Regions from separate parts of the Stutzerimonas decontaminans genome, predicted to be linked through region 2. Evidence: predicted binding sites of a transcription regulator. Region 2 holds the regulator's gene; the other holds the start of a gene.
What was found. Region 2 encodes FliA, which starts transcription of late flagellar genes. Its sites were predicted from a motif close to CTAAAGTTTNNNNNNNNNNNGCCGNTAA; they were not measured.

Region 1: motA (flagellar motor stator protein MotA) is a predicted target of FliA. The motif match lies at 2,030-2,057, and genes of this name have one in related genera.

The regions. Positions count from the first base shown of each region.
Region 1 is NZ_CP007509.1:488,006-492,422, forward strand. Features, by position in the region: gene UIB01_RS02195 (rhodanese-like domain-containing protein) at 1-439, opposite strand, end outside; gene UIB01_RS02200 (HDOD domain-containing protein) at 487-2,001, opposite strand; gene motA (flagellar motor stator protein MotA) at 2,167-3,018, shown strand; gene motB (flagellar motor protein MotB) at 3,028-4,005, shown strand; gene rsgA (small ribosomal subunit biogenesis GTPase RsgA) at 4,015-4,417, opposite strand, start outside.
Region 2 is NZ_CP007509.1:1,714,572-1,718,988, forward strand. Features, by position in the region: gene flhF (flagellar biosynthesis GTPase FlhF) at 1-286, shown strand, start outside; gene fleN (flagellar synthesis regulator FleN) at 378-1,205, shown strand; gene fliA (RNA polymerase sigma factor FliA) at 1,223-1,948, shown strand; gene UIB01_RS08060 (chemotaxis response regulator CheY) at 2,023-2,397, shown strand; gene UIB01_RS08065 (protein phosphatase CheZ) at 2,421-3,215, shown strand; gene UIB01_RS08070 (chemotaxis protein CheA) at 3,227-4,417, shown strand, end outside.

The sequences.
Region 1 (4,417 bases), 1.2 Mb from region 2:
GCGCATCGTCGAGCGTCAGGCTCGGTGAGCCTGACGCTGCCTCTGGCGCTTCCTGGGTTACCGGGCGTGCCTCGCTCAGCCAGGCATGCAGTCCGCCGTTGAGGTAGTGATAGCGGTGATGGCCGATCACGTCGAGCAGCCAGATGAAACGGCCGGCCCAGCCGCCGCCTTCGTCGTCGTACACCACGTAGACGGCGTCGGCCCGATGGCCCAGTGCGCCGAACAGTCGCTCCAGTTGCGCCAGCTCTGGGAGCAGTCCGGGCGCCGGTGGTTGACCGAGTTGCGTCTGTTTGGGATCGACGAAGCGAGCGCCAGGCAGGTGGCCTTCGGCGTAACGGGAAGCACTGGTCAAGTCGACCAGGATCAGCTCGGGCGCGTCCAGGCGCGTGGCGAGGTCGGCGGGCTCGATCACCAGCGGCAGGTTGGAAAAGACAGACACGGCAGGCCTCGACTAGTCGTAGAAGAGGCGAAGTCTAGCGAAAAAGCTCAGGCCCCGCGCCTGCTGAAGATACTCAACGCCCGTTCGATGCACTGCGATGTTTTAGCGAATGTTTGCAGCGCAGCATCGGAAATCGCCGCTCCGTTCTGATCGGCAACGATCAGCATCAGCACGCGGCCGTCAATGCCCAGTGAGCGCAGCAGCAGATGTTCCCCGGCGAACAGGATCTTCAGCGCGCCGGGCAGCAACGCGGAGAACTGCGCCATGTTGGCCGGTTGCAGGCGCAACTGCGCTGGCTTCTCCAGTAGCCGCCGCAGGATCTGGCTCTGTTCCGCGGCCAGGGTCAGTCGCGCGGCATCGCCCGGCAGGCCAACGCACTGCTGGGCGACGAGGCGGTTCTGCTTGCGGTCGACCAGCATGATCAGTGAGCGCTGCATGCCGGCGCAGGCCATGGCCTGGCTGGCGCTGGCGGTCAGCTGCAGCACGTTGCTGAACGGCGTTGGCTCGCTGAGCAGGCGACGGCAGTGTTCGCGCCATTCGGCCAGCTCAGCCTCGTTGGGCTGGGGTGCTGCGCGCAGGGCCTGGAAGCGGCTATCGGAGGGCCACAGCAGGCCCTGGGCTGGGTGCCAGAGATCGGTAGGGCCAAATGCGCGGGCGCTGATCACGGCTTGCTGGTGAACCATCTGTTGCAATTCACCCAGCGAAACCTGCAGATACAAGCCTGCCAGGCGCTGCCAGCGCAGGCTGTGCACGCCCCCCCAGCTGTGGTGCGAAGACAGTGCCAAGCCGTTGGCCAGGACGATGGTATTGCTCGGCAGCGTCACCCAGCGCCGCAGCTCGGGATCGGCATCGAGCATCTGCTGCTGGTGCAGAGGATGTTCGTTGTCGCGGGCGATATGCAGTGCCTTGATCAGCATGCGTCGATCGCCGCTGAGCAGGCGATAGCCCTGGATGACCCAATCCGGCAGGCGCCAGTGTTCGGCCAGTTTAAGGCACAGCTCCAGCAGCGAAACGCCGAGCAGCTCGCGCTCGACTCGACTGGCCGGTTCGCCCTTGACCAACACCCGTTGCTCCCAGCTATCCAGCAGATGCGGATAAGCGCCGACCAGCGCCCAGACGGGTGCGAGAAACAGCAGGCTACCCCAGTGGATGTCCTGCCACAGCCGTGCGAGGCGGGCGGCGAACAGCCCGTTGGCTTGCTGGCTGGCGTGGCGACTGATCAGGACCAGTTGCCGCAGCGGCTGCGGCATGTCGGCGGGCTCCATGGCCGGAATGCGGGCCAGCAGCGTTTCTGCGCGCGTAAGCCCGATCCGGCTGAGCGCGACCTCCAGGCTTTCGGCCGGCTGGCCGTCGCCGATGCCACGGTTGGCTTCCTGAATGAAGCGTAGCGCCAGCACCGGGCTGTCCTGGATCAGCTCGGCGATCTGGCGCATCGACTTGCTGCTGTCGCGCAGCGCCAGTCGCACCTTGCCGTGAACCGAGGCAAACGCGGGCAGTGGGGCATCGTCGAGGGCTTTGATCCAGGCGGGTATGGTGCGGGGCAGCGGAGGTGTGGTGGTCATGGCCGAACTAGCTTTTCATCGGGATGGCCTTTAGTCTGGCGCAAAAGTTCCGATAACCAGAACAATTCTTCCAACATTCCTTTCGCAGGGCCGTCTGGCGGCGATTCGGGGCGCCTGTTTGCCCTTGATTCGACGGCTCGTAACCAGGTTTTAGACGTACCTCCTATGGTCAAAATAATCGGAATTATCGTCGTCTTCGCCAGCGTGCTGGGCGGGTTCGTGCTTTCTGGCGGCAAGATCGGCGCGCTTATCCATCCCTTCGAGGTGATGATCATCGGCGGTGCGGCGCTGGGTGGTTTTCTGCAGGCCAACCCCGCCAGCACCACCATGCTGGTGTTCAAAAAGTCGCTGAAGATGTTCAGCACACGCTTCACCCACACCTATTACCTGGAAGTGCTCAGCCTGCTTTACGCGATCCTCAACAAGAGCCGTCGTGAAGGCATGATGGCGATCGAAGCCGACCTGGAAGATCCGGCCGCTAGCCCACTGTTCAGCAAGTACCCAGGCTTTCTGCAGGACGAGCGTATGACCGCCTTCACCTGTGATTACCTGCGCATCATGTCCTCCGGCAACATGGCGCCGCACGAGCTCGAAGGTCTGTTCGACATGGAGCTCAACAGCCTGAAGGAAGAGCTCGATCATCCCGCCCACGCGGTCAGCAAGGTGGCGGACGGCCTGCCGGCGATGGGTATCGTCGCGGCGGTGCTGGGTATCGTCATCACCATGTCGATCCTCGCCGAAGCCGATAACGCCATGATCGGCTACAAGGTCGGCTCGGCCCTGGTTGGTACCTTCCTCGGCATTCTCGCGTCCTACGGTTTCTTCGGGCCGCTGGCCGCGGCGCTGGAACACGACGCCAAGGAAGAGCTGAATGTCTACGAGGCGATCAAGGCGACGCTGGTCGCTTCGGCATCCGGCATGCCACCAACGCTTGCCGTCGAATTCGGGCGCAAGGTCCTTTACCCGGCGCATCGCCCGAGCTTTGCCGAGCTCGAGCAAGCCATGCGCGGCAGCTAAAGGCCCGCCATGGACAACACTCAACCGATCATCGTCAAGCGGGTCAAGAAGGTCGCGGGCGGCCACCATGGTGGCGCTTGGAAGATCGCCTTCGCCGACTTCGCCACCGCGATGATGGCGTTCTTCCTGGTGATGTGGCTGATGAGCTCAGCCACACCAGAACAGAAGAAACTCATTTCCGGCTATTTCCAGGATCCGATCGGCTTCACCGAGAGTGCCAGTCCGCATGTGATCGATCTGGGCGGTACGCCGACGCCGTCGCCGGACCGCACGCTGAATCCGGAGCTGGAGCCGGCCCAGAGCGAAGCGCAGATCGACAGCAGTCAGGTGGAAACCTTCGCCGAGCAGCTGGAGCGCGAGCGCCTCGAGCTGCTGCTGCAGGAGCTGCAGAACAAGGTTGACGAGAATCCCGAGTTGCAGAAGTTCAAGGACCAGATCCTCTTCGAGATCACTCAGGATGGTCTGCGCATCCAGATCATGGATGCCGAGAATCGGCCGATGTTCGCCCTTGGCAGCGCCCAATTGCAGCCGTACTTCGAGGACATCCTGCTGGCGCTGGTCGACACCATCGCTGCGGTGCCGAACAAGATCAGTATCAGCGGCCACACCGATGCCAAACCGTATTCGGGGCGCGGTGATTTCGGTAACTGGGAGCTTTCATCGGGCCGTGCCAACGCCGCGCGCCGCACGCTGGTAACCGGTGGCTATCCGGAAGAGCAGATCGCACGGGTGGTTGGTTACGCCTCGTCGGCGCTGTTCGACCGCAACGACCCGTTCAACCCGGTCAACCGCCGCATCGACATCCTGGTGCTGACCAAAAAAGCGCAGCGCTCCATCGAAGGCGAACAGTCTGACGCAGCGGAGGCGCCGCCGGCCGAGAGTGCCGCACCTGCCGTGCAGGAGCCGCTGCAGGCACCCCAGTTACGTGAGCGGCTGAACATCTTCGAGGATGGCGTGCTGCAGTTCAGTCAGCCCGACGCTCGCTGAGCGCCGGACTCAGTAGTCTGGGTCGGGCAGGCTGCTCAGGATGTGCCGGTAACTGCTCATGCGTTGCGGCTGGATGTGCCCGTCTTCCAGCGCCTTGAGCAGGGCGCAACCGGGTTCGCGATCGTGCTTGCAGTCGCGGAAGCGGCAACGCCCTAGCAGATCCTGGAATTCGATGAAGCCCGCTTCCACGTCGGCGCGACTGACATGGCCGAGGCCGAATTCGCGGATGCCGGGGGAGTCGATCAGCTCGCCGCCGCCGGGGAAGTGGAACAGGCGCGCGGTGGTGGTGGTATGGGTGCCCTTGCCGGTCATTTCCGATAGCGCACCGACCCGCGTGTCGACGCCCGGCAGCAGACTGTTGACCAGCGAAGACTTGCCCACCCCAGACTGCCCGACGAAGACGCTGACGTGC
Region 2 (4,417 bases):
GGCGGCGTGGCACAACTATCGTCGCTGTGGCCTGGCTGGCTGTATCCTGACAAAGCTGGACGAGGCTGGCAGCCTCGGTGATGTGCTTGGGCTCACGATCAGCCAGCACTTGCCGATAGCGTACCTCGCGGACGGCCCCCGGATTCCGGACGACTTGCACCTGCCACGCAGCCATCAACTGGTCAGTCGCGCGGTGAGTCTGCAATCCGGCGAGGAACCGAGCGAGGAAACCATGGCCGATATGTTCGCCGGGTTGTACAACGGCTCGTCACGGCGGGCCGGATGATGCTGCGACAGCAGTACCTGAATGAATCAGATGCGTGCCATGCGGGCGCATCGCCGGCCGCAAGGCCCCAGCAAGATATAGGCATGTGAACATGGGTATGCATCCCGTACAGGTGATTGCGGTGACCGGCGGCAAGGGTGGCGTCGGCAAGACCAACGTGTCGGTCAATCTGGCACTGGCGCTGGCTGACCTTGGCCGACGTGTGGTGTTGCTTGACGCCGACCTCGGCCTGGCCAACGTCGACGTGCTGCTGGGGCTTACCACCAAGCGCACCCTGGCCGACGTCATCGCCGGCGAATGTGATCTGCGCGACGTGCTGATCCAGGGGCCGGGCGGCATCCGCGTAGTGCCGGCCGCATCCGGCACGCAGAGCATGGTGCAGTTGTCTTCGCTGCAGCACGCGGGGTTGATCCAGGCGTTCAGCGAGCTCGGCGACGAGCTCGACGTGCTGATCATCGACACCGCGGCTGGTATCGGCGATTCAGTAGTGAGCTTCGTGCGCGCCGCGCAGGAGGTGCTGCTGGTCGTCACCGATGAGCCGACCTCGATCACCGATGCCTACGCGCTGATCAAACTGCTTAACCGTGATTACGGCATCAGCCGTTTCCGGGTGCTCGCCAATATGGCTCATGCTCCGCAGGAAGGGCGCAACCTGTTCGCCAAGCTGACCAAGGTCACCGAGCGCTTTCTGGATGTAGCGCTGCAGTATGTCGGTGCCGTGCCTTACGATGAGGCTGTGCGCAAGGCTGTACAGAAGCAGCGTGCGGTCTATGAAGCCTACCCGCGATCTAAATGCGCGCTGGCGTTTAAGGCCATCGCGCAGAGGGTCGATACTTGGCCGTTGCCCGCCACGCCGCGTGGTCATCTCGAATTCTTCGTAGAGCGTCTCATCACCCCCGCTTCACAAAGCCACGAATGACAGGTGCCGGATCCGCTATGTATTACAGCAAGGCTCAGGCAAAGGATGCGCAGTACCGCCTGATCGATCAGTACGCCCCGCTGGTCAAGCGAATCGCTTACCACCTGCTGGCGCGTCTGCCTGCCAGCGTGCAGGTCGACGATCTGATTCAGGCTGGAATGATCGGACTGCTGGAAGCAGCTAAGAAATACGACGCCGGCAAGGGTGCCAGTTTCGAAACCTACGCCGGTATCCGCATTCGCGGCACCATGCTCGACGAAGTGCGCAAGGGCGACTGGGCGCCGCGCTCGGTGCACCGCAATTCGCGGATGGTCAGCGAGGCGATTCGGGCGATCGAGGCGAAAACCGGTCGCGACGCTAAAGATCACGAGGTTGCGGCCGAACTTAAGCTAAGCCTCGATGAGTATTACGGCATTCTCGGCGATACGCTGGGCAGCCGCCTGTTCAGCTTCGATGATCTGCTGCAGGAGGGTGAGCACGGCGAGCTTCAGGAGGATGCTGCCAGTACCCACCCTGAGCCCTTCCGCGATCTCGAGGACGAACGCTTTCAGCAGGCCCTGGCCGACGCCATTGCCAACCTGCCCGAGCGCGAGAAGCTGGTGCTGTCGCTGTATTACGACGAAGAATTGAACTTGAAGGAAATTGGGCAGGTGCTGGGAGTTAGCGAGTCGCGTGTGAGCCAGTTGCATAGCCAGTGTGCTGCGCGCTTGCGTGCACGCCTCGGCGAATGGCGCGCCAATTGACGATTGTTTGCGGTATGACGTGCTCGGTTTGCTGAGGCATTTTTGGACTTACGGAGGTCGACTTGGACAAGAACATGAAAATCCTCATCGTCGATGACTTCTCGACGATGAGACGAATCATCAAGAACCTCCTGCGTGATCTGGGGTTCACCAACACCGCCGAAGCGGATGACGGCACCACCGCGCTGCCAATGCTGAAGAGCGGCAGCTTCGACTTCCTCGTCACCGACTGGAACATGCCGGGCATGAGCGGTATCGATCTGCTGCGCACCGTGCGCGCTGATGAGCGCCTCAAGCACCTGCCAGTACTGATGGTGACAGCCGAGGCGAAACGCGACCAGATCATCGAGGCGGCACAGGCCGGGGTTAACGGCTATGTGGTCAAGCCTTTTACTGCCCAGGTGCTCAAGGAGAAGATCGAGAAGATCTTCGAGCGCGTCAACGGCTGAAGCAGCAACGCCGCGAGGGCACTATGACGCAAGCAGATCAAAGCCTGGCAGAGTTCGAAGCGACTCTGAAGGCCCATGCACCCAAGCTGATCGAAAGTCTGCAGCAGGGCCGCTTCGATGAAGCGACGCAGATGTTCAACGAGCTCAATCAGGTGCGCAATCACGGGCTCTATCTGGAGGTTGGCAAGCTCACCCGCGAGCTGCACAACGCTATCGTCAAGCTCGAGATGGATACCTGCGCTACCGGGGGCGATCCGTCACCGATTACCGATGCGACCGATCGCCTGTCCTACGTGGTGGAGATGACCGAGAAGGCCGCCAATCGCACCATGGATCTGGTGGAGGAGTCCGCTCCGCTGGTGAACTACGTGAGCTACGAGGCCCAGAGCTTGACGGCCGACTGGCAGCGCTTCATGCGTCGCGAAATGAATGCCGAGCAATTCCGCGAGCTGGTCAAGCGCATCGACCAATACCTCCAGCGCAGCATGAATGACGGCAGCCAGCTGTCGCAGAATCTCAGCGAAATCATGCTTGCCCAAGACTTCCAGGATCTGACCGGCCAGGTGATCAAGCGGGTGACCCGCCTCATCACCGAGCTTGAAAGCAACCTGCTCAATCTCGTCCTCATGGCGGGGCAGGTCGACCGCGTCGCCGGCATCCAGCACGACCGCGATGCCATGCGTGCCGAGCAAGAGAAGAAAAAACAAGAAAAAATGCCTTCCAACGGTGAAGGTCCGCAGATGCATGCCGATATGCGTGAAGACGTCGTTTCCGGCCAGGACGATGTCGATGATCTGCTTTCAAGCCTGGGCTTTTAGGGGAAGTGAATATGAGCTTCGACGCCGATGAAGAAATCCTCCAGGATTTCCTGGTAGAGGCCGGCGAGATTCTCGAACTATTGTCCGAGCAACTCGTGGAGCTGGAAAGCAGCCCCGATGACATGGCGTTGCTCAATGCGATTTTTCGCGGGTTCCACACGGTAAAGGGCGGTGCGGGCTTTCTTCAGCTCCATGAGCTGGTGGAGTGCTGCCATATCGCCGAAAACGTCTTCGACATCCTGCGCAAGGGTGAGCGTCGCGTCGACTCCGAACTGATGGATGTCGTGTTGCAGGCCCTCGACTCCGTGAACGAGATGTTCAGTCAGGTCCGCGAGCGCGTCGAGCCGACTCCCGCCTCACGCGAGCTACTCGCCGCTCTGGCGCGTCTGGCAGAACCCGCTTCTGCTGACGAACCGGCGGCTCCGGTCGAGACGCCGGTTATGCCCGAGCCCCAGGTCGAAGCTGACGACAGCGAATTCGAGCAGCTGCTCGACGCCGTTCAGCCGCCAGCCGGCGAGTCTGCAGCCGCGCCGGCAAGCGGTGGCGCTGACGAAATCACTGACGACGAATTCGAGTCGTTGCTCGACCAGCTGCATGGCAAAGGTCAGTTCTCGGCCAGTGCATCCAGCACGGCACCCGAGCCTGAGGTCGCTGCACCGACCAGCGATGAGATTACCGACGACGAATTCGAGGCTCTGCTCGATCAGCTGCATGGCAAGGGCAAGTTCGAGCCCGTTGGCAGCGTAAGCGCTGAACCCGCTGCGCCGTCGAGTGCTGCGCCGGTCGGCAGTGCCAGCGCCACTGATGAGATCAGCGATGACGAGTTCGAAGCGCTGCTCGATCAGCTGCACGGCAAAGGCAAATTTGAGCCTGCGGTTGCCGAGGTAGCGGCTGCCGCGCCGAGCAAGCCGGCACCCAAGCCCGAGCCCGCTCGTGCTGCTGTTCCAGCCAAGGCTGCACCAGCGGCCGCGGTGAGCAAGCCTGCTGCCGCGGCTCCGGCAGAAAAAGCGCCGGCCGAAGCCGAGACGACGGTGCGCGTGGATACCGCGCGCCTCGATGAAATCATGAACATGGTCGGCGAGCTGGTGCTGGTGCGTAATCGTCTGGTGCGCCTGGGCTCCAACAGTGGCGACGAGGCGATGGCCAAGGCCGTTTCCAATCTCGACGTAGTCACAGCCGATCTGCAGAGTGCGGTGATGAAA